DNA from 2 places in the Neobacillus sp. NPDC058068 genome. Region 1 is predicted to be linked to the other one. Evidence: riboswitches for the same ligand, from Rfam matches in the RefSeq annotation. Region 1 holds a riboswitch; the other holds the start of a gene.
The links. Region 1 has a riboswitch for cyclic di-GMP ahead of ACFVSW_RS03925 (DUF192 domain-containing protein). Riboswitches for the same ligand answer to the same signal wherever they lie in the genome.
Positions count from the first base shown of each region.

Region 2: another riboswitch for cyclic di-GMP. It lies ahead of ACFVSW_RS15240 (anti-repressor SinI family protein); the one in region 1 lies ahead of ACFVSW_RS03925 (DUF192 domain-containing protein).

Region 1 covers NZ_JBHVSI010000002.1:315,687-331,779, reverse strand. Annotated here, with positions in the region: gene ACFVSW_RS03950 (spore germination protein GerPE) at 1-367, opposite strand, end outside; gene ACFVSW_RS03945 (spore gernimation protein GerPD) at 348-554, opposite strand; gene gerPC (spore germination protein GerPC) at 551-1,168, opposite strand; gene ACFVSW_RS03935 (spore germination protein GerPB) at 1,311-1,550, opposite strand; gene ACFVSW_RS03930 (spore germination protein) at 1,568-1,789, opposite strand; cyclic di-GMP riboswitch class I at 2,073-2,159, shown strand; gene ACFVSW_RS03925 (DUF192 domain-containing protein) at 2,303-2,635, shown strand; gene ACFVSW_RS03920 (Flp family type IVb pilin) at 2,652-2,840, shown strand; gene ACFVSW_RS03915 (A24 family peptidase) at 2,930-3,427, shown strand; gene ACFVSW_RS03910 (TadE/TadG family type IV pilus assembly protein) at 3,424-3,807, shown strand; gene ACFVSW_RS03905 (pilus assembly protein TadG-related protein) at 3,820-4,737, shown strand; gene cpaB (Flp pilus assembly protein CpaB) at 4,748-5,425, shown strand; gene ACFVSW_RS03895 (CpaE/TadZ family protein) at 5,467-6,312, shown strand; gene ACFVSW_RS03890 (TadA family conjugal transfer-associated ATPase) at 6,328-7,758, shown strand; gene ACFVSW_RS03885 (type II secretion system F family protein) at 7,755-8,720, shown strand; gene ACFVSW_RS03880 (type II secretion system F family protein) at 8,727-9,644, shown strand; gene ACFVSW_RS03875 (fumarylacetoacetate hydrolase family protein) at 9,761-10,687, shown strand; gene ACFVSW_RS03870 (YisL family protein) at 10,791-11,141, shown strand; gene ACFVSW_RS03865 (ubiquitin-like small modifier protein 1) at 11,463-11,735, shown strand; gene ACFVSW_RS03860 (MoaD-like domain-containing protein) at 11,737-12,009, shown strand; gene ACFVSW_RS03855 (aldehyde ferredoxin oxidoreductase family protein) at 12,055-13,884, opposite strand; gene ACFVSW_RS03850 (ThiF family adenylyltransferase) at 14,097-15,125, shown strand; gene ACFVSW_RS03845 (DUF2777 domain-containing protein) at 15,176-15,739, opposite strand.
Region 2 covers NZ_JBHVSI010000012.1:49,411-65,503, reverse strand. Annotated here, with positions in the region: gene ACFVSW_RS15255 (DUF1128 domain-containing protein) at 1-92, shown strand, start outside; gene map (type I methionyl aminopeptidase) at 132-881, opposite strand; gene ACFVSW_RS15245 (helix-turn-helix domain-containing protein) at 1,172-1,501, shown strand; gene ACFVSW_RS15240 (anti-repressor SinI family protein) at 1,566-1,715, opposite strand; cyclic di-GMP riboswitch class I at 1,746-1,837, opposite strand; gene ACFVSW_RS15235 (carbohydrate kinase family protein) at 2,094-3,071, opposite strand; gene ACFVSW_RS15230 (hypothetical protein) at 3,772-3,972, shown strand; gene hutH (histidine ammonia-lyase) at 4,007-5,533, opposite strand; gene ACFVSW_RS15220 (DNA topoisomerase III) at 5,910-8,099, opposite strand; gene ACFVSW_RS15215 (MDR family MFS transporter) at 8,771-10,042, shown strand; gene ACFVSW_RS15210 (aminopeptidase) at 10,424-11,656, shown strand; gene mscL (large-conductance mechanosensitive channel protein MscL) at 11,832-12,218, shown strand; gene ACFVSW_RS15200 (Bax inhibitor-1/YccA family protein) at 12,268-12,906, shown strand; gene ACFVSW_RS15195 (aromatic amino acid hydroxylase) at 12,949-14,685, opposite strand; gene ACFVSW_RS15190 (RNA polymerase sigma factor) at 14,725-15,249, opposite strand; gene ACFVSW_RS15185 (polysaccharide biosynthesis protein) at 15,332-16,093, opposite strand, start outside.

The sequences.
Region 1 (16,093 bases):
CTTCTAGCAGAAGTTGACGGATATGCTTAACTCTTGCTTCCATTGAAATATGTTTGCTGTTGCCGACATGTAATATCGCTGAGGAAGAAACGGCAGTGACCTTAATATTATTAACTTTTATAATCGGATTTAGATTATGTCGTACGATAGAAATTTTTTCAGTGATGGGCGGCAATGGCAGCTGCCTTTTAAAGATTGGATAGGAAGGAAAGTTTCCTTCGTCTCCGAAGAATATTTCTGCTTCCCTTTGCACTGCAAGTGCTCTAGAGAAGCCATTAATGATGCAGGAATCTCCTAATTGAATAACGGAGCAAAATGCTACCTCCTTTACTTGCAGGCTGTCGACACTAGAGGTTCGGGTCAGCATAACCAGGGGTCACATCCCGTTCTAATGGGACAAAAGGTCCAATTATTAAAGACTCTGGCGGTGTATCAAATGCGGCTGTCAGTTGAATTGTTTCCGTATCTCCAATCATAAATACGGAGGAGCTCGCAACCGCCAAGATATCTATATGATCGACATGGAGGACACGGTTATAAACTTCAAAATTCATTCCATCTTCATTCCTTTCACATTCTCAGGTAAATTATTTAAAAAGGCCCGTACACCATGTTGAATTTCCAGCTTAATTGCTTCAATAACTCTTTTCTCGATGGGGCTGGTCTGATTAGCCGATGCTGCATTGGCACTATTCGCTTTTAGATGATAGTCAATCCTATTAGGAAGTTGTTTGATAATATCTTCCTTTATAAAGGATAGATAGGATTCGTTTGGCGGAATGGCCAAGTTCCTCTGCGTTTCAGCAACGATTTGTGGTAAGTCTGTTTCTAAATATTCATGAATGCTCTCTTCAATTTCCATTGATAATCGCATTTGTTCTTTAGGAGGGAATGGGGTTTTTATTGATTGATTTTGTACGGCAAAGTCCTCAATACCGGATAAGTCGTTAGGATTTAAGCCAATATTTAACGTACCTTCAAGGGTCTCGACCTTCAATTGATCAAATTTATATTCAATTGTATCTACATGAATGGTTGGCTTTTCACTTATCTGTTTCAAATCACCCTGTAACTTTTGAATTGTTTGTTCTAAAACCGCAATCCTCTTTTCTTGTGCTTGAATATACATCTGCAGCCATTGAAGGTATTGGTAAACATCCTGATACACGTAAATCACCTCGTCTGCGAATCGCCTTTTCTGCTTGTGTTCTAACTATATGCAGCAACACATTTGGATTTGCTGATTTTCCACAAGTTCATAAGCCGGACAAGGTTTTCCGATTATCTGAGTGGTGCTTACGTTTTTGGTCTTATCTGACTGGTGCCTGTAATGGTACTGATGGTGCTAATAATTGCCCCTGTATTTCACCCGTGATTTGCCCCCCTGGTTTTATTCCGGGAGGTGCCGGTTTTGTGAAGCCCCCCGTATTATATAGATGGGCATGAGGCTTGATCATTCCAGCACTCCCGATTTGCAGGACAGAGGAATTGGTTATACCGCCAATTTTTATAGAATTTATTTGAATGGACTGCTGGATATAAAAATTCATGTTAGACCACCCATTTATTACATATTAAGGAAATTGTTTTGATCAATGACATCCGGATCTGATGTATTCGTTGAACTTACTCTGTTACTAACATCTACTTGATCACCAGTGTTAAAGGAACCAGCCCCTGAGAATGTTTTAGCCGTAGCAAATGGCATTATTTTATAGACATCGCCAATGTGGAAAACAGAACTATTTCCAAGTGTAATGACCTGTGCAACTCCAACTATCGCTGGCATGAGCAACACCCTTTATGATTATTTCTCTTTACATCCTATGTATGGGCGAATGTAATGTGATTCATTCGCCTATTTTAGTTGAAAATCCCCAGAAATATTGCCAATATTTCCATGAAAAATAGTTATATTCACACTATTTTCGTAATTAATTAGGACAATAAACTAAAAATAAGTCTAATTACCTAGTAATTTCGACACAGAATGATAAATTAGTAGGATATTCGATAGGGTTAAAACGTACTATTATGTGAGTAAGAGATCAGTCGGAAAAACAAACACTGAATCTCGATAAAGGCAAAGCTGATGAAAATCAGTGACGCAAAGCTACAGGGGCTAAGGTGCGAAGGCACTACGCCAGCCAGTTACCGAAAGATCAGGGTGTTTCATATTAGATATTCTTTTGTCTGCATAGCTGTATGCCTATGTGCTCATGGATGTTCTATGTTTATTAACCCCCCTTTCGGTAAAGGCGGGGTTATTTCTATTACACGGAGGTGAAAATCATTGAAAGTCGTGAATCTGACAAACGGAGCGGAACTGGCCAGCCAGGTTACAGCAGCGGACACCTTTTTTAAACGATTAAAAGGGCTGATGTTTTCGAAAAGCTTGCCAGCAGGACACGGCTTGTTAATCCAACCCTGCCAATCCATTCATACCTACTTCATGAACTATTCCATCGATGTTATTTACTTAAGCAAAGAGTTTGAAATTGTAGGATTAGACGAAACGGTAAAGCCTGCAAAAGTCGGGAAGTTTCATAGAAAAGCACAGTCCGTATTGGAACTGCCAGCAGGAACGATACGCGAAACAGGAACAAAAATCGGAAATTATTTAACTACTAAATGAAAAGGGGTTTTGACAAATGATGAAAAAAATGAAAGCTTTATTAACTGAAGAACAAGGACAAGGGATGACTGAGTATGGGTTAGTGTTAGGACTAATTGCAGTTGGGGTTGTAGCGGTCCTTATAACAATGCGCACAGAAATCACAGCTTTGTTTAATAGAGCAGTCACTGCTATTTCAGGAGCTGGCACTGAAGCTGGCAGCTGATCCATATAGAAATAAGTTGGAAATAAAGTATTATACAGCCTTGCGTTCAAACCAAACGTGAGGCTCTTTTCTTGAAAGGAGAGGGCATTTTGTGGAGTTCTAGTTTATTAATCGTTCTGTTAATCGTATGTGTCATTACCGATCTTAGGGAACGAAAAATCTACAATGCTGTATTATTTCCGTTTTTATTTGCGGCCATCATTCTCCACGTTGTAACAGGAGGATTACATGGGCTATCAGGGGCATTGCTAGGAACAGCGGTTGGTTTAGGGATTTTATTAATCCCCTATCTTCTTGGCGGCATGGGGGCAGGTGATGTAAAGCTTCTTGCGGTTATTGGCGGTATAAAAGGGATTGGATTTGTGTTAATGGCCTCCATTTATATGGCACTAGCAGGCGGGATTATCGCTATTTTTGTCCTCCTATTTCGAAAAGGCTTCATTACACGAATCCTGTACTTTTTTCAAGGTCTCAGACATGGAATGCGGCTTTCCCTTTTTGAAGATAAAACAACATTTCCCTACGGTGTGGCAATCGCAGCAGGTGCGTTTTTTCAATTTCTATTTCCTGGGGTCCTCCCATTATGAAAAGGGATGAACGGGGTCAGTCGCTCGTTGAAACAGCGCTATTACTTCCGATATTTTTATTAATTTTAGTTGGAATTCTAGATTTTGGCAGATTAACGTACTCCTATGCCCATTTGCATATGGCTGCGCAGGAAACCGTTCGCCTTGGCGGTTTAGGTAAAAAGGACACAGCCATCTCTTCCTTCGCCCATAACTATGTTCATTTAGGCGACACGACCAAATTGCAGGTGGATATAGCGCCAAAAGATACAATCAGGAAATCGGGGGATTATGTCAAAGTAACGCTGCGCTATCCTTTTCAATTTTATACACCGTTTGTTTCAAAGCTTTTCCCTTCAAAATTTTTGATTGAAACGGATTCAACGATTCGCGTTGAATAAGGGGTGAATATAGTGCTTCAGGTAATAAAAAAAATCGGAAAGGAAGAGCAAGGAAATACCCTTTTCTTTGGTGCAATCTCCTTAATGGTTATCTTGTTCATAGCGGGCTTAGCCTTAGATGGCAGTTTACTCTACATGAAAAAAAGCCAATTGCAAAAAGAAGCCAATGCTGCCGTTCTTTCAGGAGCGCAGGAACTTACATCCACTGAGCAAAAGGTGACCGGTACGGTTCAAACAATCTTAAATGCCCATAAGGACACAACCGCTTTGTCGAAGCTAGATATTAAGATGGGAGAAAAACTGGCGCTAACGTTAACGAAACCAGTGAATCTTACATTTGCCCGCCTGTTCGGCATAGAAAAAGTGAGTGTAAAGGCTCGTGCTGCTGCCGGATTGAATGCGATTGGGAAGTCAATCGGGGCGGCGCCGTTAGGAATTGATGAAAGTATTCCACTAGAATACTATAAAGAATATAAATTAAAGGTTGACTCATCAGATTCGCAGTCAGGGAATTTTGGAATCTTAGCACTTGGCGGCCCAGGGGCAAAGACATATGAACAAAACTTACGTGATGGCTATCAATCTGAAATTAGCATCAATTCTATAATAAATACAGAAACAGGTAATATCGCCGGAAAAACGAGAGATGTGATTAATCAGCGGGTCAATGGCTGCTCCCAGCCTCCGGGTGATTATAGTCTCCGCAATTGCTCGAGGATTATTCTTATTCTTGTTTATAAACCTTATAACTATACCGGTGGTCAAATGAAACAAATACAGGTCACAGGTTTTGCCTATTTTTATATCACAACGCCCATGAGTACAAATGATACCTCTATTACGGGAGTCTTTATCAAAAGAGCAGGGGAAGGCTCATTTGTTGAGGGGGCAAAGGACAAGGGAGCATACAGCATACGACTAACGGAGTAGGTGAGGCAATATGAAATCAAAAATGGTCTTAATGCTATCACTTATTATGGGGATCATTACAACCTTTTTGTTTTTCCAATATACAAAGCAAATGAAGACAGAAAAGACAGCTGCTATTCAAACGGTAGGTGTAGTAATAGCGAAAGAAAGAATCGAAAAGAATGAAAAGATTTCATCATCTAAGCTTGAAATTGTGCAAATGCCAGAAAATAGTGTCCTGCCGGAAGGAGTCAAAACAATTCCGGAAGCAGAAGGAAAGCTTGCCAACTCGATGATTGAAAAAGGCGAGCCGGTGCTTTCGCATCGGCTTGGCACTGAGAAGGAAGAAGGAGTCTATGTTTCCAGAAAGGTAAAGGAAGGCTACCGGGCAATTTCAATCGGAGTTGATATTAATCAATCGGTTACAAACCTGATTGAACCAGAAGACGAAGTAGATGTTATTTTTTCGAAAATAACGATGGATCCAGCGAATAATCCTGTATCCCAATCGACAATTTTGCTGAAGCAGGCACGGGTCCTAGCGGTAGGCAGAAAAATGCTGACGCCTGAAGATACAAAAGAGCCATATACAGAATACAGTTCGATAACATTAGAATTAAAGCCGGAAGATGCCATGAAGCTTGTTAATGCAAAAGAAGAGGGGAAAATTCATTTTATTCTGAATAAACGGCCATTAATAAGAGAATAAAAAGCTCAAAAAACAGTAAAGTTTTTGGAAGGTGACGATTCATGACAAGCCCAGTTGAAATGCAAACCGAACAAATGAATAGTAACCCCCGCGGTGGAAAAATAATAGCTGTTTGCAGCCCAAAAGGCGGGATTGGTCGTACTACCTTAACCGTTAATTTAGCAGTAGCGTTAATGAAAAAAAACTTTACTGTTAGTGTTTTGGATGGTGATTTTCAATTCGGTGACGTTAACCTTGCCATGGATTTGAAATTCTCCTTAACTATTAAAGAAGTGTTGGAAGTTCTAAAGTCACTCGATGGCCCTAGTCTCAATAATTATTTAGCTGTACATGAAAGCGGCGTAAGAGTCCTTTCAGCACCTGAACGCCCGGAATTTGCCGACTTAATTACGAATGAAGCAGTTAATAAAATTTTAGATGTAATGATCTCCCAACATGATTACGTGGTTGTTGACACGCCTGTTGGTTTACATGAGCAATCACTAAGAATTCTTGAAAGAGCCGACCAAGTCCTTGTAGTAACGAATTTGGAGATGGCTGCCTTAAAAAATACGAAGCTCTACCTTGAAACTCTCGACCTGCTAGGGCTAAGGTCAAGGGTTAAGGTTATAGTTAATCGAGCAAATATGGACAGTGTGATTAAGGCCATGGATGCAGCAAAAATATTAGCAGAACCCAATCCTATTTATATCCCAAATGATTTTCAAATTTGTTCGCAGTCGATTAATTTAGGTGTTCCATTTGTAATGAAGCATGCAAAATCAGAGGTGGCCAAGGGTGTCTTTAAAATGGCCGAAATAATTTCCGGCGGTAATAGTCCGAGTTCCAAGAAAGCGAAAAAAGGTCATTCACCATTATCAAAGCTTTTTTCCAAGAAACGTTCATAAAGGTGGGTTGGATGAATGAGTCTCTTAAATAGACTTCAAGAAAAAAAGATACTTTCGGGCGGGGAGTCCCAAAAAGAAGCTTCTTATGATGAATATCTGGCATCCCCGCCTACACCCGACATTCGCAAAGTATTTCGTGAACAGACTGCACAAGAAAAAAAGAAGGAAACACTAAAGACTGATAAGGCAGATAAACATCAGGAATTAAAAAATGTTATGCAAAAAAAAATTATTCAGGAGCTAAAAGAGCAAGAGATTGAGCAAATCGTCGGCAAGCTTGATGGAATGGCGATAGAAATCATAAAAGAAGATGAGGAATTTCGCGGGCAAATCGACAGAAAAAAAGTAGTCGATGAATTGATCAATGATTTAACAGGCTTTGGTCCAATAAATCCGCTCCTATTAGATGAAGAAGTTTCCGAAGTGATGGTAAACGGACCGAACCAAGTTTATTGTGAACGGAAAGGAAAATTAGTGCTATCAGAAGTTTCATTCCGTGACAACGAGCATGTCATGAATGTAATTGAAAAAATTGTTGCACCGCTCGGAAGGCGAATTGACGAAAGCTCGCCAATGGTTGATGCCAGGCTGCCAGATGGGTCAAGGGTCAATGCCATTATTCCTCCGCTCGCATTAAACGGACCAACAATCACTATTCGAAAATTTTCCAAGGATCCCTACCAAATTGAAGACTTAATTAACTTCGGAACGGTGACGGAAGAAATGGCAATATTTCTAGACGCCTGCGTGAAAGCACGCTTAAATATGTTTGTAAGCGGCGGAACGGGCTCTGGTAAAACAACTACACTGAATGTTTTATCTAATTTTATTCCGGATGATGAAAGGATTGTTACGATAGAGGATGCTGCGGAAATTCAGCTTGGACAGGACCATGTTGTTACCTTAGAGTCGAGACCACCCAATATTGAAGGTAAAGGAGCCATCTCGATTCGTGATCTAGTCAGGAATTCCTTAAGGATGAGACCGGATCGGATTGTTATTGGAGAGGTGCGCGGCGGGGAAGCACTTGATATGCTCCAAGCGATGAATACAGGGCATGATGGATCGCTTGCGACAGGTCATGCCAACAGTCCAAGGGATATGATTTCCCGCCTGGAAACAATGGTATTGTTAGCTGGAGTAGATTTGCCTATTAAAGCAATTCGTGAACAAATTTCTGGTGCGATTGATATCATTATTCAACAATCCCGTCTGAAAGACGGGTCAAGGAAAATTATCAATATTACTGAAGTGCAAGGGATGGAAGGTGATATTATCGTCCTGCAAGATATTTTTACCTTTAAACAAGATGGGCTTGTGGAAGGGAAAATCATTGGCAGGCTTGTCCCAACTGGTGTCCGTCCGAAATTTTATGAGCGGCTTGAGTCTTCGGGTATTCATATACCGCCATCAGTATTTTTTGAAAAAGAGGAGTGGGTACGATGATGTTTGCACTCTTGTTCTCTTTTTTATTATTTGTCTCATTTTTATGCTATTCGATTTTAGGAAAAATATTTCCTGCGAAAAAAAATTTTGAAAATCGAGTCCAGCATTATTTAGCAATCGAGGTTAAAAAAGAAACTCAAGATGAAGTTAGAGACAAACGCAAAACTTTCATAAAAATATTAAAACAAAGAATCCAGAAACAGGTGTTAACAAAGGAAAAAAACACGAAACTTGAAACGAAAATAGCTCGTGCGGGCCTCCCGCTAAAGCCGGAAGAATTCATCCTCTTTCAATGGATTTTAACGGCATTTGCGGGTGGTTTATTCTATTTAGTCACGGAAAATTGGTTGTTCATCTTAATTGGCGGGACACTAGGGTTCTTCTTCCCAAAATGGTATTTGCGAAAAAAACAGCGCAATCGGGTAGCAAGGTTTAATGAAGGCCTTGCTGATATGATAACCACCATTGTTGGCTCACTTAGAGCCGGCTTCAGTTTTCCACAGGCGTTAAAATCGGTCACTGAGGAAGCGGCTTCACCGATTAAGGAGGAAATGGAGTTCGTATTGAAAGAAATGCAGTATGGAAAAAGTATTGAAGATGCGTTGAACGATTTAAAGGAGCGTATGCCAAGTGAAGATTTGGATTTAATGATCCAAGCAATCTTAATTCAACGTCAAGTGGGCGGTAATCTTGCGACTGTTCTTGATAAGATTGTGGAAACCATCCGCGACCGGACCAAAATACAGAGGCAAATTACGACCTTAACTGCGCAGGGGCGGTTATCTGGATATGTCATTGCCTTGCTTCCGGTCATCCTTGGTTTAGTCCTTTACATGATTCAGCCGGAATATATTGGAACGCTATTTCAACATCCAATTGGCCTTGCAATGGTGGCTGCAGGTCTCATTTCAGGAATTATCGGGTTTATTTTGATCAAAAAAATTACTGCAATCGAGGTGTAGCGGGTGGTGTATCTATGTTTATTTATAACCGTCACACTTGGAGTATATGGGATTCTATTAATTAAACCCACAAAAAATGATCGTATGAAAGAGCGCGTAGACTTCTTTTTATTGGATACACAAGCGGGCAAGGAAGAAATTGTTGAAGAGAAACAGGAATCATTTTTCAAAAGAATGATTACTCCGGTTTTACTAGATTTTAAAAAGAGCTTTAGGAAGAGGATCCCGGGGGAGAAGGAAGTAATAATTGACTTAAAGCTACAGAAGGCGGGAAATCCATTTGGGATGACACCAGTTGATTTTCGGTTAGTCCAAGCTGTTTCCATTTGCCTCATTCCGATAATCTTCGCCGGTTATGGTGCAATCCTGCATGCCGGTAATGGAGTCATCATCATCTTTGTAATGATAGGAGTTCTTGTCGGGTTTTTTGCGCCCCATCTCTATTTAAAACAGAAAACAAAGGCTAGATGCCGCATTGCCTTAAGGGAATTTCCTGATGTTTTAGATTTGTTAACTGTTAGTCTTGAAGCGGGGCTTGGCTTTGATGCGGCGGTGTCAAAGGTAGTTTCCAAAAAAGAAGGTGTTCTAGTAGCTGAATTTCAACGTTGTATGGAGGAAATCCGCCTTGGTAAAACGAGAAGAGAGGCATTATCCGGCATTCGGGACAGGGTGGATGTCGATATGGTCAAATCCTTCATCAGTAGTGTCCTCCAGGCAGAAAAACTGGGAATTGGCATGGTGCGGGTGTTGAGAGTCCAATCAAATGAAGTTAGAGAACAGAGAAAGCAGCGGGCAGAAGAAGAGGCAATGAAAGCACCAATCAAAATGCTGTTCCCGTTAGTTTTGTTCATTTTTCCAAGTTTATTTATTGTATTGCTGGGACCGGCAGTCATTCAGTTTATTGATACCTTTAAAAATGGATGAAAATCAAATCCCTTTACGTAAGCGTAAGGGGATTTTTTGAATTTTATAAAAACTTGTTGTTAGATAAATCACTATCATTTATTCTTTTATTATAGTTAAAAAAAGGGATGATGATTATGAAATTTGTAACGGCTAAAAAAGACGGAGTAACTTTTGTTGGATTCGTAGATGATGAAAAAGGAAGAGTTCTACCATTAAATCAAGTAGAAGAGGTAAGATCAGGGGAAAAAAGCTTTCCTTCATCGATGATTAAGTGTATTGCTTCCGGAGAGAATTTTATCAATAAAGTAGATCAATTGCTCGATTGGGTGCAACATCAAATAAATGTTGATTCATTTTACATACCGATTGAGGACCTTACCATCCTTGCGCCAATCCCAAGACCGGAAAAGAATATCTTTTGTGTGGGGAAAAATTATGCGGAGCATGCGATTGAAATGGGGAGCGCCGAAGATATCCCTAAGGATGTTATGGTGTTTACCAAAGCCCCTACCACAGTTATTGCTCCTAATGGAACGATCCTTTCACATCATAATGTAACGAGCCAGCTGGATTATGAAGGAGAACTAGCAGTTATCATTGGAAAACAGGGCCGGGCGATAAAGAAAGAAGAGGCACTTGATTATGTTTTCGGGTATACCATTATTAATGATGTAACAGCGCGTGATTTACAATCAAGGCACAAGCAATTTTTCATCGGAAAAAGCTTGGATACGACATGCCCAATGGGACCGTGGATTGTCCATAAAAGCATGATAGACAATCCCAATCATTTGGATATTCAAACAAAAGTGAACGGAGAGGTAAGGCAAAACTCTAATACTAAGAATTTTATTTTTCCTGTCGAGGAGGTCATATCCGTATTATCAGCAGGTATGACGCTTGAACCGGGTGATATTATAGCAACGGGCACTCCTGCTGGTGTCGGAAAAGGATTCACCCCACCTAAATTTTTACAGTCTGATGATCAGATAGAAATTTCAATTGAAGGAATCGGTACTTTAATAAACAAGGTTGGAGATAACGAAGCCTGCGAATTATAAAAAAACATCCTACGTTTATCACATATCTGGGTTCATTTCTTCGTATTTTAAAATTGCCTATGGTATGATAAAGTCGAAAAAGTATACATAAGGAGGCAATTAAATGATTCACGGTCATGTAACAGCTTGGGCTTTAGCTCTAATATTATTTTTTGTAGCGCTTTTCTTGCATAAAGGCGGAAAGGCAAAAGGATTTAAAATTGTCCAAATGATTTTAAGAGTACTATATCTACTAATTATTGGAACTGGGATTGGGATGCTTGTTAAGACCGGTTTGGACACTGAACATATATTAAAAGCAGCTGCAGGACTGTGGGTAGTCTGTTTATTTGAAATGATTCTTGGTCGTGTCGCAAAAAACAGAAGGACGTCTGCTTTTTGGATCCAGTTTGTTGTTGCATGGGTGCTTGTTCTTTATTTAGGTTTTCATGTTTTACATATTTATGATATTTAATGAGAAAAAACTAAGGCTGCTGGGAATTAAATCTCGTCAGCCTTTTTATTTAGCAATAGACGATAAACAAGGTGACAACTTTCGCCTTTGGTTTTAATAATGGCTGTGTTAAAAGTGAATGTTGATTTCCGTTCCAGGCGCAAGCGGTTCGCGGGGCGGGCGGTGAGCCTCCTCGGCGCTAAAGCGCCTGCGGGGTCTCACCTGTCCCGCTGCTCCCGCAGGAGTCTTGCGCCTTCCACTCCAATCAACATTGTGCTCTAAATCAACAATGTGCTTTAACACAGCCTTAATATTAGTATTAGAAGAGAGGAGAGGATCTAGATGCTCGTAAAGGTGTTTGCTAATCTCCGGCAAATTTGCGGCGGGGTAACGGTAGAGGTGCAGCCTGATGGGGACCGGGTTATCGATGTGCTTAATAAAATGGTAGTTATGTTCCCTGCTTTAAAAGATGAAATTTTTACAGCAGAAAAAGAGCTGCTTCCATTTGTTCATGTGTACGTTAATGGAAGGAATATCATCCATCTTGACAATCTCCAAACTAGAGTTATAGAAAAGGACCAGTTTGCACTTTTCCCTCCAGTTGCAGGCGGCTGATATGATAATAAGAGATTTAGAGTTTCGTGGAATAAACCGGGAGCACCTCGGGATGTATTTTGAAGAACTCGGAGCAGTACAGGTTACTGATACCTTCCCTTACGTCTTTGCTGCAAAAGGCTGGAGTGCGCAAATCTTATCTGAAGAAGAAATTATCTTTACACCAAGCTTTAAAATAAATGCCGTTCAAATTCGTTTTGAAGCAGAGAATGAGGCGGCTCTTGCAGAACTCATTAAACATTTTCGTTACAAAACGACTAGGATAGGCGGTTAAAAAAGGCTCCTGCACATTTTACTTTCGCAGGAGCCTTTTCAGCTTTTATGCCAGTTGATTCTCGGGATCGATAATTCCTAACTCACGAAGCTTTTCATCCGGTACCAGTCCGTCTTTCCAGCCGCGGACTTGATAGTATTCTTCAAGCATGATATCCATTCGGCTGACAGACCCTGCACTGTTTCCAGAAGCAGGTTCTTCAGTGAAACGTTTTGGCAGGAAGTCATCGTCACGCTTATTAAAGCCGGCAAGATTATTATAATAACGCTCAAGATTATAAATTCTTTCTCCGGCATTCATCACGTCATCTGCCGTCAATTGGACTCCTGTCATTGAACTATATTGCTCGGCATAATGCTCAGCGTTTTCAGAGAAGGAGGAGAACTTACAAATATTCATAGAATCAGAGAAGGCAAGCATATCTTGAAATACTTTTAATAATTCCCCTTTCCCTTCTGGCTGCAGGCGGTCAGTTGGTTCAGGTATTCCGGCAATTTCACTGGCTACGGTATAACCGCGCAGGTGGCAGGCACCGCGGTTACTTGTTGCATAACCAAGGCCAATACCTTGGATTCCGCGAGGATCGTAAGCTGGAATAGATTGACCCTTAACGGACATGGATAATTCAGGAGCACCCCAAAGTGCTGTGGCACGTGCTGGACCTTCAGCAAGAACGCCGCCAAAGCCTTCGCGGAAAGCAATTTTTCTTGTTAATTCAATCATGGAGTCGGCGTCACCCCAGACTAGCTCTTCGGAAATGATCCCTTTTTCATAGGCCTCCATCGTTACAGAGAAGGCGTGCCCTAGCTCAATCGTATCAAGACCATATTCATTACAGCGGTCAATCATATAAGAAATCGCTTCCGCATCGCTTAACAAACAGTTGGAACCAAGCGACCAGGCAGACTCAAACTCAATACTTTCGACGCGTGTCTTATATTTACCATCTTTTACTTCAACTTCAATCTTGCAGCCAACCGGGCAGGCATGGCATGTGTTGTTGGCCACCCGTAAATGGGTGTTAACATATTCACCGCTGTGCTTTTCTGCCTCATCCCAGTGAGTAAGCTGTGAGTTTTTTGTTGGCAGAGCCCCGACTTCATTAATTAAGTTTGTTAACACGTTTGTACCATAAACGGATAATCCGCCTTTATTTGGTGCGGTTAAGCCGCCGTCAAGAATCGCTTTAACCGCCTTTTTGTTGGCTTCCTTATATTCACCATCCAATTTTGGCACTGGCATATTGCCTTTTTGCGCAGCCTTGATCACAATTGCCTTCAATTTTTTATAGCCGGCAACAGCAGCTGTACCGCCGCGGCCTGCTGCACGGTCATGTTCATTAATAAAGGAGGCGAAACGAACGGCATTTTCACCAGCTTGACCAATAGTCATCACACTTAGGTCAGACTCACCGTATTGGTCTTTCATTGCCTTGATAAATGCTCTTGTACTAGTTCCCCAATAGTCAGAAGCATCACGGATTTCTGCTTTACCATCTTCAATATAAAGGTAAACAGGCTTATCGCTTTTTCCAGTAAAAATAATATTATCGACGCCGGCCCATTTCAGACGTGCAGCTGTCCAGCCGCCGATATGGGAATCGGTAACAGTACCGGTTAGCGGAGATTTTGTTACCACACAAAGGCGTCCGCTCATAGACGAACGTGAACCGGTGACAGGACCTGTCATGATGCATAGAGCGTTTTCTGCCGATAACGGTTCGACTTCAGGACCGTTATCTAATACATATTTGACCCCAAGTCCCCGGCCGCCAATATACTTTTTGGCATCCTCTTCGTTGATGGACCTGTAGAAAATAGTCCCTTCCGTTAAATCAACTAACACTTCTTTGTTTTTAAACCCTCCTAGATTCAATGTTTTTCCCTCGCTTTCAATTAAATTAATCTCTTATCAACTAGCTAAGAAATTGCGCCAAAAATTATCTATAAACCCAATATTTATTATACACTTTTTAGAATATTATTAAAATTTAAATATATGTAAAGAATGATAATTTGATAAGATAATAGTATATTGCTGTTTTTGATATCGGGAGTAAACAAAGATTTTGAAAAGAGGAATAATCGATGGATGATTTAGAGCGTTATTCAAGACAAATTCTTTTTCGGGCGATCGGGGAAGAGGGACAGCGAAAATTGCTGACAAGCAGAGTAGCTATTGTTGGAGCAGGAGCACTTGGCACTGTGATTGCAAACCATCTTGTCCGCTCCGGTGTTGGCCAACTTAGGTTGATTGATCGTGATTTGGTGGAATTATCCAATCTGCAGCGGCAAACGCTTTTTGATGAGGAAGATGCCAGATTAAATCTGCCTAAGGCTATTGCTGCCCAAAAAAGATTAAATAAAATTAATTCTTCGATAACTGTTGAGGCAGTGATTGCTGACTTAAACCTCGATAATGCAGAAGAATTATTAAGCGGATTTGAAGTCATTGTCGATGGCACGGATAATTTTTTGACCCGGTTCTTAATTAATGATGTCGCTGTTAAATCCGGAACCCCGTGGGTACATGGTGCTGCGGTAAGTTCTAGAGGAATGTTTGCAGTGATAAAACCAGGGATTACTCCATGCTATCGCTGTCTGTTTCCACATGTGCCGGCCGGAACGGGTGAAACATGTGATACGGTCGGCGTCCTATCGCCGTTAACAGATATTATCGGCTCCTATCAAGCAATGGAAACAATTAAATTATTGGTCGAGGCGGATACCACTCCTAACCTGGAACAAATCGACATCTGGGATGTTACTGCGATGCAAATGGATATTTCTAACGGGAGGAATCCAAATTGTCCTGCATGTGTCCAAGGACAATTTGATTTTCTAGACAGGTCTTCTGAGCATCAGGTGGCATTTACGACCCTATGCGGCCGTAATACAGTTCAAATCAATCCAAGGAATAGAGGCGAGCTCGATTTAAAAAAATTGGCAGAGTATCTGAAGGTTAGCGGAAAAGTGGCGGGAAATGAATTTTTATTGCGTTTTTATCCTGAAGCAGATATTTCAATTGTCGTATTTAAGGATGCCCGCGTCCTCATTCATGGAACAAATGATATCGTTAAAGCAAAAATGCTCTATGCAAAATATATAGGGAACTAACCTTATGCCGCTAAAAAAAGAAGGGCATGGATTTTTTCCATGCCTCTTCCTTATGAAATCATTTTTTCAATTATTAATCGCTTTCCGGTATTTAGCGTGAATTCAAACCGGTCATTAATCTTTTCAAAGTAGCAAAAATGATGCTGAACGTTACAAATTTGCTCCTGGTTATCAAACACCATAAAGTTCACACCATCTTTTCGCTGTTCATCTGATAAAAACGATAAATGGTTATAACAATAGATGCAATCGAAAATGGAGATGTTTAATGAGTTTAAAGTGGTGATGAACTGGAAAAAGGCATCATCATGTATCCCTTCTAACAATCTTTCGAGTGAATAGATTAAATGTTTCCTAATCCGCACTAAATCATGGTCGCGGAGCATGATTGCCTCATTCCCAATACGGATTTTTCCTGATTCAAACAATATTCCCTTTTTCCAGCGATTCATCCGAAAGATTTCAATCTCCTGCTGCAGACAATCTTCTAGCATGGCAGCCTCTTCGGACTCCTCATCAAAAAATATCCATTGATCGTTTATTTGTTCAACAGTTCCTTCGGTATAGGCTCGCTTTTGAATTTCGAGTAGATATATTCGTTGTTGTCGATTCATTGTTAACCTCCGTGCCAGATGCTTACATATCCTTTTTAGACATCTTCCTGAAATTTTATAACCTGATTATTTTAAAAGAATAAGGATAAAACTCCCTAATCTTGATAACACTTACCCAAATTGATTACGAATTTTCAATTTATGGACAATTAACCAAAAATAATGGGCTGAATACACTAGAGCATGTAATAAAAGTAAGAAAAAGCTGGTTATCATTTTTTGATTTCCGGCAATGGGGAATGATAAAAACAAACAGAAAATGTCCGCAAAATTCCCCTTACTAAAGGATATTCCTGTAAAGGTCATTCTGATACAGAAGTCCTGTTAGCCTATAAAGAATGGGCATAAAAATGT
Region 2 (16,093 bases), on a different contig from region 1:
AAATTTATGAGATGGTCCTAAGGAAAAATTCTTTTAGCCCTAATGAAATGCAGGCATTGGTGGAAGAGCTAGGTAGTTTAAGGAAAAAATAAGTAAAAACCCGTTATTATTTTGAATAACGGGTTTTTTGCCTATTTTTGATCCGTTAGGATAATTGGACCGTCTTTCGTAATCGCGAGCGTATGCTCATATTGTGCTGAATATTTACCATCAAGCGTACGTGCTGTCCAGCCGTTATCATCCATTTTTGTTTGGTACCAGCCGACATTGACCATCGGTTCAATTGTAAAAACCATTCCTTCTTTAATTCTTGCCCCTTTACCAGGTAGCCCATAATGCGGAACATCCGGTTTCTCGTGAATCACCGCGCCAATCCCATGACCGATAAAGTCTCTTACAACTGTTAGTCCTTCACTTTCAACGTATTTTTGAATCGCGTGGCCAATATCACCTATGCGATTACCCACTACCGCCTGTTCAATTCCCTTGTAAAGAGCTTCCTTTGTCACTTTTAATAAATGATCTGTTTCCTTGGAGACCTGGCCAACGGCATAGGACCAAGCAGAATCAGCTAAAGCACCATTGTATTTGACAACCATATCAATCGTGACAATGTCGCCCTCTTTTAAAGGCTCCTTCCTAGGAAAGCCATGACAAATTTCATCATTAATACTCGCGCACGTTGCATATTCATAGCCTCGATAGCCTTTCTGTTCTGGAGTTGCTCCCTTCTGTCTTAGAAATTCATCAACAAATTCTTCAATCTCCCACGTTGTAACACCTGGCTTAATTAATTTTGCAATTTCTTTATGACAGGCTGCCAGTATTTCTCCTGCCTTCTGCATGGCTTCAATTTCTCGTTGTGATTTAAGGACAATCATATTATTCCCTGCCTTTTTGATTTAATATTATGTATAATGAACCATATTGTTCTTCTTAGAACATTTTCCACGTTAAAATTATACTTTAGACTATGGCAACACTTTTAATAGTAACGCTAACCTAGCATTTTTTCAAAATTTCTATCTTGCTTTAAAAGCTTTGAACAATATTTTTCAATGTTCATTATTTGGTAATATTACGCCGTTCTTTATATGGTACTTTCTTATTCTTTTTGGTAGAATTAATATATCAACAATAACAACAATAATAATTAGGTGTGTGAGAATCAATGATTGGTGACCGCGTAAAAAAATTCCGCTCAGAAAAGAAAATGTCACTATCCGAACTTGCTGAACAGGCGGGCGTTGCAAAATCTTATTTAAGTTCTCTTGAAAGAAACCTGCAAAAGAATCCATCTATTCAATTTCTTGAAAAAATTGCTGCAGTATTAAATATTCCCATTGAACATTTAATCCATGAACAAATTGATAAGAATCAATTAGACAGCGATTGGATGAACCTAGTCAAAGAGGCAATGAATTCTGGTGTTTCAAAAGAACAATTTCGTGATTACCTTGAATTTAATAAATGGCGGAACAAACAAAATAATGACGAATAGTATACAAGAAAAAAAGCATTCTACAAATATTTTTGCAGGATGCTTTTCTTTTTTATGTAATTACTCAGTTGTTATTCGTGATTAGCTCTAATCTACCATGTTGATTAAAGAAGTCACGAACCTCTTCGATGGTTAGTCCAAGCTCCTTCGCTTCTAATATGAGGGTCATCCATTCCTGATCGATAACATCAACCTCTTTTTCTGTAATAACCAATATCCTCACCCCTAAAATACAATTCGTATTTCAGGCATCCCGGCCATCATAGCAAGCGTTCCGCCTGCCTTAGACCCTAGGCTTTGCGTCCCTGCCTTTCAACAGGTTTGCCTTTTTCTGATTCTATTCTCCCCAGTGCATCACCGATTACCTAACTCAATAACAAATAACTAGGCCTTTTTTCATAAATACAATTGATGTCCTCATTATATCTAGTTCTTTTTTAACAAGGTGTTATATTTTGTCATTTTCTTTGAATTTTCACACTTCTTTTTAATACAAATTGTGGCAAGTTTCTACAAAAATACTCTTTTCTTTTATAATTTCTGTAGAAAAAAGGGAGGTGAATTCTAGTCAGAATTCCCTCCTCTTTTCTTATCAACGATGGCTAAGCCCTTTGCTGAAGTATTTCTGAAATGTTTCAAGTAATTTTTGCTGGTCCAAATCGGGGTGGACGGTTTCGCTTGTTTGGACTGTAATCATTGAACAAGAAACCCCAATTTTGCAGGAGTCTTCTGTGTTAAGTCCTTTTAAATAGCCAAATAGGATTCCGGAAATAAGAGCATCCCCTGCTCCTGTTACATCCACAATCGGAACACTTGGAGGTACGATTGCTCCTGCTTCCCCATTGTTTGTAAAATAAATTAAGCCTTTTTCTTGCCTAGTAATAACTACTTTCTCGACCCCGCTTTTTAAAATTATTTCTGCTGCTCGATAGAAATCTCCCTCGGAGGTAATTTCTAATTTTGAAAGGGCTTCGGCTTCTTTTTGATTGGCGATCAGCCAAGTTACACCGTCTAAGGAGACTGGCAATTTAGCCGTTTTAGCTGCTGACACTGTAGCAATACATAGAGGAATTCCTTCGTCTTTACTGCAATTTATCACTTCATTGATTACTTCAGCGGGAAAATTCGTATCTAATAGAATCAATTTTGCATTTTGAATATGGGTCCAATTTTTTTCAAAAAAGGAGCCTTCAACCTCATCGTATATAGCCATGTCGGCAAAAGCGACAGCCATTTCACCCTCTTCATCAAGCACTGCTGTATAGGTTCCCGTGGATTTCCCATCGATTATTTCTGTTAAATTTATATCTGCGAAATGATTAGTGTTTTGCAGCAGCCATTCCCCTTCAGTATCGGATCCAATATAGGCTAATAACGAAGCATTAAGCCCTAGGCGCCCAGAGTTTTCCGCGACATTACGTGCCACGCCGCCTCTGGATTTCGTGCTAATCGCAGGATTCGAAGTACCAAGCTCTAATTGTTTCAGTGCCTGAATTTTCAAATCCACGTTGGCACCACCAATACAAAGAAGTTTTTTTTCTTCTGAAATTATTGCATTTTGTTTCATCATTGTTAGTCCTCACTCCTCTATAACCTTATTGAGTTATGTCAGAAACGCAATAATATTCCCTACTTAATAACTATTAGATATTAATCCTAGAAATCCTCTTGGTTATTAATGGAAACTATGGGGATTAAAGCCGATAAAACCGCTAGGTATGCAATACTAATGCTTATTTTCATTGTTTACGACAAAAAATTTGTCTAAATTGCGTCATTTAGAATATAATATAAACAACTTATAAATATACTTAATATTCAGAATAATGGTGGTGGAGCATGCTATGACACTTATCCATGTGTTAAATTTTTCAATCCCGATTGCGTTTATTGTATTTGCTGGTTTTCTACTTGATCGGATGTGCAAACCTGATAAACCAATTAAAAAAGCTGGTGAGGAGTAAATCTATTAATTAGATCGTCTCTTTCAAACAGCTTTTTCTTTTGTGAGGACTAAGAAAAGCGCAAGCGCCCTGGTCAGCGGCGTATGGCCTGGAGCGCTCCAACTGAGATAAAGGAAACACGAAGAGCCGGAGGCGATTCGATGTTGACTTATCGTAGGGCGGAGAGCGAAGGACATTAGCCGCTAGGGCGCTGGAGCTGGACAATTCTCGAAGTCCAATGATATAACTTCTGATAATAGAACAAATAGTAATTATTTCACTACACATAGGGAATGTTATAAGAGTAGATGAAAGGAGTGCTTTAGTATGTCACGTGGAGAACATTTTGAACACAAAAAGAAAAACCATCCTGGTAATTTCCCTAAGGACAGTCTAACTGAAAAACATGTAAAGGAAGCAATTGGGGATGAAGAATTCCTTGTAACCCGCGAAGCCTTTAAAAATAGAGTCGAAGAAGAGGATATGCGCGGAGATACTGCACGTTTGCTGCCGGAACAAATGGAGTAAAAGGCGTGAACTTCTCACGCCTTTTATTTGGAATTTAGTATGTTGTATTTTCTGTATTTAAACTTCTAATGAATTGCGAAAACTCAACCGTTTTCAACCACTCTGCCGCTTTTTCAATATCTTTCGAGAAGATGCGGTCCTGCTTAATTGAAAGCACCTGCTTGCGTCCTTTTTCATAGAACAGCTTCGTATGGCTGGCCATTTTATCGACCCCGCGGATTTCCACTGCCTGCATCGCACAAATCAACTCAATCGCCAGCACTCTTCTGGCATTCTGGATAATTTGATACGCATGTCTTGAGGCAATCGTTCCCATGCTGACATGATCCTCTTGATTGGCCGAGGACGGAATCGAGTCAACGCTTGCTGGATGTGCCAGTGTTTTATTTTCCGATACAAGAGCAGCCGCGGCATATTGCATAATCATTGCCCCGGATTGCAAGCCTGGTTCAGGACTTAAAAACGGGGGCAGATCATTTAATTGAGGATTCACCAATCGCTCAATCCGTCTTTCTGAAATATTCGCCAGCTCTGCAACCCCAATTTTCATAAAGTCCATCGCGAAGGCAATCGGCTGACCATGGAAATTCCCACCGGAAATGACTTTTTCACCATCGTCAAAAATTAATGGATTGTCAGTGGCAGCATTTATTTCAATTTCTAGTTTTTCTTTTACATAATCAAGAACCTGCCAAGAAGCGCCATGAACTTGCGGGATACAGCGAAGTGAATAGGCATCCTGAACCCTAAGCTCCCCTTGCTGTGTCGTTAACAAACTGTCGCTTAAATACTGACGGATTCTTGCCGCAGTATCAATCTGTTGTTTATAGCCCCTTGCTATATGCACTTCTTCTGCAAAAGCGTCAATAATCCCGTTTAACCCTTCAATCGTCATCGACGCGATGAGTTCACTTTCATGTGCCAATTGCTCCGCTTCAAGGTAGCCGACAACCCCCATTGCCGTCATCGCCTGGGTACCATTAATGAGTGCCAGGCCTTCCTTTGCCTCCAATGTGACAGGTAAAATCCCCTCTTGCTCTAGTGCGTCAAGTGCCTCCATCCGCTGTCCTTTGTAAAATACTTCACCTTCGCCGATTAAAACTAAAGCTAAGTGTGATAGCGGCGCCAAATCCCCGCTCGCCCCGAGTGACCCTTGCTGCGGAATAACAGGAATGATGTTATGGTTTACTAGATCTAATAGTTTTTCAATAACAAGCGGTCTTATCCCGGAATAGCCTTTTAACAAGGCGTTGGCACGAAGGAGAACCATTGCTTTTGCCACAGCCTCAGGAAACGGGTCGCCAACTCCACAGGCATGGGAACGAATTAAGTTAAGCTGGAGGTCCTGCACATGATCTTTATCGATGAGAACATCACTAAATTTTCCAAAGCCCGTGGTAATTCCGTAAACTACTTTTGCTTCTGAAACTATTCTTTCAACTGCTTCGCGACTCTTTGAAACAGCTTCCATGCTTTTTTCGGATGCGCTGACCTGTTGGCTGTGATATAAAACAGCTTTTATTTGCTCTAATGTTAAACTTCCACCTGTAAGTGTAATCATTTCTATCCCGCTCCTCTACCACTTTATCACAACAAAGAAAGAGGCTGGAGTCCATATCAGATTAGATTTGGAGTCCAGCCTCTTTTATAAAAATTACCGCATATTGATCTGTTTTTTGGAAATGCCTCATCGGTTATCATTCCATTCGATTAACTTTCATTCTAATAATTATTCTATGGGATGAAAACCTTATCTGTCAATTAAATTTTCTGAATTTTAACACGATAATACTTTAGCAGGATAGCATGTAAAAGGGAAATGGAGTCTTTGCTTTTTGAATTACAAAAGGCTTTATATACAAGACTCCAACTAAACTTATATATAAAGCCTACTTTTTCACAATAATTTTTAAGAACTTTTTAGTTTCCAAATATCCCTACTTTAGATTCAACTTCTTTAAAGCATCTGCTAAAGCTGTGTTTATTGGTTCTTCTTCCTTGTTTTGGTTTTTCAGATACTTTTGCACCGTTCGTTTATCCACTTTACCAGCAGATTCTTTTTTACGGCGCGCTTCGAAAGTAGATAGTTTCTCTCTATACCCGCATTTACAAACAAAAATTTGTCCTTCCCCTTCGCCGCGAAGCTCCAATTTTTTATGGCATTGCGGGCATCGCGCATTTGTGACTCGAGAAACATTTTTGCGATGTCCACATTCACGGTCTTGGCACACAAGCATTTTACCCTTTTTTCCGTTTACTTCAAGCATAGGTTTTCCACAGTCTGGACAATTCTTTGTAGAGATGTTGTCGTGCTTATACTTTTTATTGCTTGCTTTAATTTCAGCAACAATTTCTTTCGTGTAGTTTTTCATTTCGCTAATAAACACTTCTTTTTTCAACTTACCATGTGCAATTTGATCAAGCTTTTGTTCCCACTCGGCTGTCAATGTCGGTGATTTAAGCTCCTCAGGAACTAAGTCCAGCAATTGACGACCCTTTGAAGTAATATGAATGTCTTTGCCTCGTTTTTCGATTAGGAATGAATTGAATAGCTTATCAATAATATCCGCGCGTGTAGCAACAGTACCAAGCCCACCCGTGGATTTTAAGGTGTCTGCCAATTGTTTATTTTTCGTATCCATATACTTCGTTGGATTTTCCATTGCCGACAGTAATGTCGCCTCATTAAAGCGGGCAGGCGGCTTCGTTTGACCTGAAGTTTGAGCGATTAGTTTTACATTTAAGGTATCGCCTTTTTCAATCCGAGGTAAAATCTGTTCTTTCAGATCATCACCTTCATCGTCTTCGTCAAGTCGATTATTGTAAACTTCTTTCCAACCAAGCGATAAAATAGTTTTGCCTCTAGCAACGAAGTTTTCCTCACCGATTCTCGCTCGAAGCGTTAATTGTTCGTACTCAAATGCGGGGAATAATACCGCTAAGAAGCGTTTTACAACCAAGTCATAAATTTTCCGTTCTTTATCTGTAAACGCTGAAACGTTCACGTAGCCTTCAGTCGGAATAATCGCATGGTGATCGGATACCTTGCTGTCATCAACAAAAGCTTTAGATGCCTTAATTGGCTTTTTTAAGATTTTGCTTGTTAATAAGCGGTATTCACCAATTCCACATGCCTTCAGACGCTCTGGTATAGTTGGAACAATATCGGATGAGATAAACCGTGAGTCTGTCCGGGGATACGTTAAAACTTTATGCTGCTCGTACAACTTTTGCATAATATTTAATGTTTCCTTAGCGGAGTACCCAAAGATTTTATTCGCATCGCGTTGTAGTTCTGTTAAGTCATATAGACCTGGAGAAAAATTCTTCTTCGGCTTTTTTTCAATTTCCGTTACCTTGGCATTTTGCTTGCCAAGTTTTTTTACAACTGCATCAAGTTTCTCTTTGTCAAAGCTGCGGCTGTTGCCTTTTGCATCTTGCCAAGTCAGCTTTAATTGGTCTGCTGTTTGGGCTTCGATGCCGTAATAAGTTTGTGCTTTGAAGTTTCTAATTTCGTCCTCACGGGCTGCAATGATTGCAACAGTAGGTGTTTGTACACGACCACAGTTTAATTGTGCATTGAACCTGGTAGTTAATGCACGTGTTGCATTAAGACCGATATACCAGTCAGCTTCCGAACGGGCGACAGCTGATGCATATAAATTGTCATAGGCTTTTCCCGGCTTCAAGTTTGCAAAGCCTTCTTTAATAGCTTTATCTGTAACAGATGAGATCCATAGACGTTTAATCGGTTTATTGACTTTTACTTTATCAATAATCCAACGTGCAACTAATTCTCCTTCTCTCCCTGCATCTGTAGCCACGATTATTTCATTGACATCATTTCTAGTCAGTTGACTTTTAACAGTATTAAACTGTTTTCCAGTCTGCTTAATGACGGTCAATTTCAAACGCTCAGGCAGCATAGGGAGATCTTCTAAATTCCATGTTTTATATTTCGCATCGTAACTTTCTGGGTCAGCAAGCGTGACTAGGTGGCCAAGTGCCCACGTAACGATATATTTATCGCCTTCAAGATAGCCATTTCCTTTTTTATTACAATTCAATACTCGTGCTATATCTCGAGCGACAGAAGGTTTTTCGGCTATAACTACACTTTTTTTCACTGTATTTAAACATCCTTTCAGTAAACCATTGAACTATAATATAGCATGAATATCCCCATAGCTAAAGCAAGTGTTTTCGAAAGAATAGGCTAAAAAGTCCCATTGTCTTTACGTGGGCTACCACAGGTCCCGCTAATACATCTGGCCGTAGCCTTCAGCTTTGCTTTTTTCTTCTGTTTTGCTTTTTATCACGAACTTATGTTCTTGTTATATCAAATAGGTTGAAAGAATACAAAGTATTTTCCCATATCAAAATGAGTTTCTCTTGGATTTTTGAGATAAAACTCACTCACTTTTAAATAAGATGTCTTGTCCTTAATCGAGTAACCAGCAAAAGTAAAATAAGCGGAGATTTTCCGGTTTAATGCTGAATGGAGCTCGTTTCGGGGTAAATAAGGGGAGATTTTCCGATTATGTCAAGCAAAATCCCCCCTTTTTGAATTTTTCAAGTCAATAGGCGGAATCTCTCCGTCTATTTAAGCTCTTTTTTATAATAATTACTCATTAAGCGGAATTTTTCCGTCTATTTATCAGCTCGGGTGCATAGCCTGATCCCCCAACCGATAAGTGAACCCTTTAAAATAAGGTGAGTCTGCTTTTTTCCTTGTTTTTTTTTCCATTAGGATAGTATGATAAAAAAGCATGAAAATAGAGAAACGGAGATTTTTTACATGAGGATAAGGGATTGGGATTCAAATTTAAAGGTTCGCTTGTTTGGGGAAGCGATGATGAATATTACCTTTTGGATGTTTTTTCCGTTCTTAACGATTTATTTTGCGGAAGAGTTCGGTAAAAATAAAGCAGGGTTGTTATTAGTTTTTTCACAGGTTTTTTCCGTGATTGCTAACCTGATGGGCGGATATTGTGCCGATCGTTTTGGGCGAAAACGGATGATGGTTCTTTCTTCCATCGGGCAAGGACTTTCCTTCTTAGCCTTTGCCATCGCCAGTTCACCATGGCTTCAATCCCCTTGGATGGGCTTTGTTTCGTTTGCATTTGCCGGTGTGTTCGGTTCTTTTTACTGGCCTGCGAGCCAAGCAATGGTAGCCGATGTTGTGCCCGAAAAGGAACGAAGCAATGTGTTTGCCATTTTTTATACATCTATCAATATTGCGGTGGTAGTCGGACCAATACTAGGGGCGATTTTTTATGTTCACTATCGCTTTCAGCTGTTGCTGGTAGCAGGTGCAGTGTGCATATTACTGGGTCTAATCCTGGCGAAATGGACGCGGGAAACCGCACCCATTCAAAAAACAGCTACAGTTTCCAACGGCGGAAGGTGGTATTACTTCTTAGTAAACCAGCTGCGAGATTATGGGCTCATTATTAAGGATAAAACCTTCCTGTTGTTTATCCTAGCGGGGGTTTTAGCAGGACAGACATTTATGCAATTGGACTTATTAATTCCAGTTTATATTAAGGATTTTGTAAAAAATCAAACCCTCTTTTCCATTGGGAATTGGTCGTTCACGCTAAAGGGTGAGCAGGCATTTGGAATTGTCCTTGCTGAAAATGGCTTCCTTGTTGCCCTATTTACTGTTTTTGTAACGAAGTGGATGGGAAAATATTATGAAAGAAACGTGTTTGTTCTCTCCTCGGTCGTCTACGCGATTTCAATTGTCATTTTCAGTCAAACGCATTGGATTTGGGGGTTAATAATCGCGATGGCGGTATTCACGTTTGCTGAATTAATGGGGGCAGGGCTGCAGCAAAGCTTCGTTTCTAGGCTTGCTCCTGAACATATGAGGGGACAATATTTTGCAGCCGCAAGCTTGCGCTATACACTGGGGCGCACAATTGCCCCACTTTCCATCCCAATGACGGTTTGGATTGGCTATGGCTGGACATTTTTCGTCCTCACCGTTCTTGCTCTGGTCAGTGCGGGATTATATTGGGTAATGTTTTATTCATTTGAAAAACAAAAAGTAGGAACGCAAATGTAAAAAAGCACTCAAAGTGCTTTTTTATTTTTCTTTAAAGATATTTTTCAGGTCAATTTGAAAATTGTCAAAAAATTGTACTAATTTATTCACATTTACCCCTTTTAATATTATAATTACCTTGTAAAGGTTTCTATTATAAGGACGGTGGAATTAATGGAATTATCACAGTTCATGACTCCAACTTCATTGTCAGGCATTATTACATTTTTAGTTCTATTTTCAGCAGGTGTTTATTTTAATATAAAAGTATATGGAAGTAAGCTACGGTAGAGATGAAAATCTTTACTTTTTTTTATCTCTTTTAAGACATTAGCTCCCTGTTTCTTTTTCCAATTAAAAACGCTACAATATAGGAAGATTCTGAAAAAGGAGATTATACATATGAGTGAATTTCAAAAAAACCTTGAAAAATATGCTGAGCTGGCCGTAAAGGTAGGCGTTAATGTTCAGCCAGGTCAAACGTTAGCCATCAATGCCTCCATCGATGCTGCAGAATTTGTCCGTTTAATTGTAAAAAAAGCCTATGAAACAGGGGCGCAGAATGTCGTTGTCAACTGGAACGACGATACGGTTACAAGAACAAAATATGATTTAGCACCAGATGAGGCCTTCCAAGAGTACCCAGTTTGGCGTGCCAAAGAAATGGAAGAGCTTGCTGACAATGGGGCCGCCTTTATGTCAGTCGTATCTTCGAGTCCTGATTTATTAAAAGGCGTCAATCCTGAACGTATTTCAAACTTCAATAAAGCGGCTGGCACGGCGTTAAAAAAATACCGAAAAGCAACGATGTCAGATAAAGTCAGCTGGACCGTTATTGCCGCAGCTTCACCGGCATGGGCTGCTAAGGTATTCCCGGATGAACCTGCTGAAACCCAAGTAAGCAAGCTTTGGGATGCGATTATCAAAGCTACTCGTGTCGACGTTGATAATCCAGTTGAGGCATGGAGAAAACACGATGAAACCCTTCATGCAAAGGTTCACTATTTAAATGAAAAACGCTATCAGAAGCTTCATTATACAGCCCCTGGTACCGACTTAACGATTGAGCTTCCGGAAAAACATCTTTGGGTTGGAGCCGGCAGTGTGAATGAAAAAGGTTTTGAGTTTATGGCCAACATGCCGACTGAGGAAGTCTTCACTGTGCCATTGAAAACAGGTGTAAACGGTACGGTGGCAAGTACAAAACCGTTAAGTTATGGCGGCAATATTATTGACCGCTTTTCAATTACCTTTGAAAATGGAAAAATTGTTGGCGTAAAAGCAGAGGAAGGCGAAGAGATTTTGAAGCGTCTGGTGGACACAGATGAAGGCTCACATTATCTTGGTGAGGTAGCGCTTGTTCCTTTCGACTCACCTATTTCACAGTCCAACGTTCTTTTCTTCAATACCTTGTTTGATGAAAACGCCTCTAACCATTTAGCAATCGGAAGCGCCTATGCCTTCTGTATTGAGGGCGGCAAGACAATGTCAGCTGAAGAATTGGAGAAGAATGGTCTTAACGAAAGTCTCACCCATGTTGATTTCATGATTGGATCAGCGGATATGAACATCGACGGAATTACCGCTGATGGAAAGATTGAACCCGTATTTAGAGCAGGTAATTGGGCGTTTTAGTTCGCAGTCTCATTAAGAGCAGTGCAAATGGTCGTTTCAGTTTACAGCCTAATAAAAGAGCAGGAATTCTGCTCTTTTTTCTATTGTTGGAAAAACATAGCGCTTGTATTTTTATCTCGGTTAAAGCTACAATATACTTTTAAGAAAATAAGAACAATTTTGGGGGGATTCCTTCTTGTGGAATGAATTTAAACAATTTGCCATGAAAGGCAATGTCATCGATTTAGCGGTCGGGGTTGTTATTGGCGGCGCATTTGGCAAAATCGTTTCTTCCCTTGTCGCCGATGTTATTATGCCGTTGGTTGGAATGATCATCGGGGTCGTAGATTTTAGTGATCTAGCCTATGGGAAATTAAAATACGGCCAATTTATCCAAACGGTTGTTGATTTCTTAATTATTTCTTTCTCCATTTTCCTTTTTGTGAAGTTTCTTAATCGTTTTAAGAAGAAAGAGGAACCTGCTCAATCCGATGCAAAAGTGGATCGTAGTGAAGAGCTTTTAGCCGAGATTCGCGATTTATTAAAAGAAGGAGATATTTTAAGAAAAAATGAAACATCTTGACCACTTCTTCGTATAACTTATATAAGAAAATATTTTTGAGGTGAGTAAATTGTATTCACAAACAACATCGACTCAATTTTTACCTTCTGTTTTACGGACGTTTGCTCTATCCCTTGCGATTGCCTTCTTGGGCACAATGATAGGCACGAAGGTACCTGAAGGTTTATTTATGCCGTTAGCTATCCTAGAATTTGTCATGCTATTAACTGCTTTTTTCTTTAGACGTAAAAAAGCAATGTCCTATTCATTCCTTTACATTTTCACGTTTATCTCAGGGATTACCTTGTATCCGATTGTAGCTTATTACTCAGCTACGGCAGGTGCCAATATAGTTGCCATGGCCTTTGCCAGTACGACAGTTGTCTTTTCGGGTATTGCCATTTACGCAACAAAATCAAAGCATAATTTCTCATTTTTAAGTGGATTCCTGCTTGCAGCCCTGCTTGCTATGGTGGCGATTGGGATTTTCAACTTTTTCTCTCCACTAGGATCTACAGCCATGCTTGCATACTCCTTTATCGGTGTATTAGTTTTTAGCGGCTATGTTCTCTTCGATTTTAGCCGGATGAAACACTATGGAGTTAGAGCTGAAGATGTTCCATTAATGGCTTTAAACTTATATTTAGATTTTATTAATCTATTCATCAGCATCCTGCGTATATTTGGGATTCTTAATAGCAGAGATTAATTATTAAAAGGAGCTTGGACATTTCCCAAGCTCCTTTTATTTTTAATAATAAAATAAGGTTAATCCGCGCTGAATCATTTGTTGGACTGAAGGATCCCAGTCGGTGTTTTGCAGCCTTTCTACTAGCTGGGTAATAGTAGGATGACTTGGATTGTGCTGTTGATAAATTTCTAGCAGTTCCAGCCGCAATAGCCATTCGCGTTGATATTTTTCCTCGAGGACGGCTAAAATTCTATTAACCTGGGATACACTTTGTTCATTCCAATTCGATCCCTCACGTATGTTGCGTACTTCTTCATACAACTTCTCTAATTCATTCCAACTTCTCTGAACCGCCCTGTCTTCAATTTCTTCAGCAGGCTCGAACTCATAATAAGCGTCTGGATCTGAAGCGCCTGCGAATACAGATGGAATGCCGGCACCAACAGCCATATCAAACGTACCCCAAGCTGGCTCAAAAAGAACTTGATCCTTATAGGTCACGGTACAATCCTTAAATGAGATTAAGATTGGCTTCGCTGAGCCGGACAAAATGCCAGTGACTGTGCCCTTAACAATGACACCGCTTTCAAAATGAAGCAAAGCTGCCTTTCCTTCGTTAATTCCTAACTCTCGTAATTGTTCCTTCGTGCAATCTTCAAGCACGATACCAGTTTCTAAGCGGCCAATCGGCGTTCCAAAGCCCTTTTGATGGGTTTCTGTACCGTGCCCCGGCAATTGCTTATTCTCGACTGATAATGCGGTCGGTCCTTTTGTCCGCAAATAAACAGCTTCCCCTTCATCGTCCTTCAAAATCGTCGCTAACGTACCGGTTACCTGTAAGCCAGAAGAAAAACAAATCGTTGCGACACTATCGGACTGCAGTGCTTTCTCCAGACTTTCCGTTCCTCCTTTGCGAAATGCCATGGTGGCGGCAAATTGATCGATAGCCGAAACTAGCTCATCAAAGTTTTTACAAACAAATAACTGTGGCTGTGGTTTGGTGACATCATATGGGGTCCTCACGCATTCTTCTACGGTAAATGGGATTTTTCGGACATCCTCCGCTAAACAGCTTTGGCTCTCGCCTACCGATGAAAGCAAACCTGCCCCGTAAATTTTTGGATCAATGAGCTCGCCAATTAAGCCGTATTCAACTGTCCACCAAAACAGCCGTGACACTTGATCGGCTTCAGATAAACCCTTTACCTTTGCGCGTGCTACTGCCACCTGACGTTCTGCCTCTTTCACCCGCTCTTCGGTCGAATGAGGATCCTCAGCGACAATTGTTAAATGACGAACCGCTTTAAATACTTCCAGCTTTTCCTTACTTGAAATCGCTTTGGAACCCATTTCGCCAATTTTTTTCACAAATTTACTGTAGGATTCATCTAATAAAATCGGAGCGTGACCTGCTGCTTCATGAATCATATCCGGTGCCGGTGTGTAGGCAATGTTTTCTATCTTTCGTATTTCTGTCGCAATCGGTAGGATGCCATTTGCTAAAAAGCCATAAAAAGCGGAGCCGGGAATTAACCCATCGATTGTCACAGCCCCCCAGCCGACTTTTTCCAGACTCGTATTCATGTCAGCTACCTTTGGAATTGATTCCGTTTTGATACCCGAATCCTTTAACCCATTTACATAATAAGGATGGGCGATTCCCTTTAAAAAATAATGGTTTTGCTTCATTACAAACCGCCAGACCGCATGATCAATGGGAGAATAGCTTTCATAATATTGATTAGAAATAAATTGCTTTAGTTGCACAGGAATCTTTTTTGTAACATTTCCATTCATCGTGAACCTTCCCCTCTTCAAAGAATATTTTGGAAGCCATTAAGCAAGTGACAGCATTTTCGGCCGCAGCCGGTCTTTCGCCCTTTTCATTCTTGTTTTTACAGTCGACATGGGCAGATTGCTTTTCCTAGCTATCTCTACTAAAGATAGATCTTGATAGTAATAAAGATAGATAGGATTGCGGTAAATTTCGGGCAATAGGTTGATCTTTTCAGCCATTTGTTCCGCTGAAAATTTATGTAAGACTTCCTCTTCCGGAATAAATGCAGGTTCGAATGCAGCGGAATAGGAATATACTTCTTCCCTCCAAAAATGTTTTGACTTATTTTCTTTCCGCCAATAATCACGGCACTTATTAATTGCGATGGTAAAAAGCCAGCTTTTATATTTACTTTTCTCCTTAATGGAGGGGTAAGCCAAATAGGCAGAGAGTAAAACCTCCTGATAAAGATCCTCCGCAAGTTCTTTATGTTTTACTAACGAAAAAATATATTTAAAAATGGCTTTCCCATGTTCCTTTACTAATTCTTCAAAAGATTGTGTAAATCCTTCAAGCATTTTCATCCTACCTTTCCTTCTGTAAAATGTTGTTCATTCTATTAGACGGAAAGGACCTTGCTTACCCCTACACATGATGGGAAAATTTTTATCGATTCGCTGCCTTTTGAACCAATCCTTTCATAAATATCGAAACACCAATCTTCTTACAAATTGTTAAATAATGCATCAGCGCTAATAAAACAGACCCTGTATTCATCCCAATAATAACCCCATTCATTCTCCAGTCCGATGATGAACCAAGCCAGAGAATAAGCGCAAAGGAAATGACAGTCGACCAAACGATATGAATAAATGCCTCTTTTATCATGTCGAGACCAATCATGAAGGCCTGCAGAGGCATAATAAAGAAATGAAATAAGAAAAACGGCCATAGCAATTGCAGAAAAACAGCAGGGGTTGCCGATTTAAAAAACAAGGACGTTAATTCTGGAGCAAAAAAATAGAAAAGGGTCACAGCTGCGACTCCGTATACTACCGTGAGTTTCATCACCTGCTGAAGCATTTTTTGCAAGGTTGAATAATCCTTTTGAGAATGAGTCTTCGACACAGCCGGTATGAGAACAATCAATAACGAATGGGCAATAAAAGCCGGGAAGAACCCAATGGACATGGCCACCCCCATCAGCATGCCGAATTGCTCTGTAGCCAATATATCGGTCATACCCGAGCGTACCAATGCCGCCTTAATGATGAAGGGCTGAATCGCTCCAGTAAAGGCCGAAAACAAACGCAAACCTGTTGTTGGAATCGATACCGCCATTAAATTTTTCCGAACCACTTTCCTGTTTAAATTGGAAAAAGGCTGCCGTTTTAGCTGTTGAAATTGTGCAATAAAAAGGTAGATTAA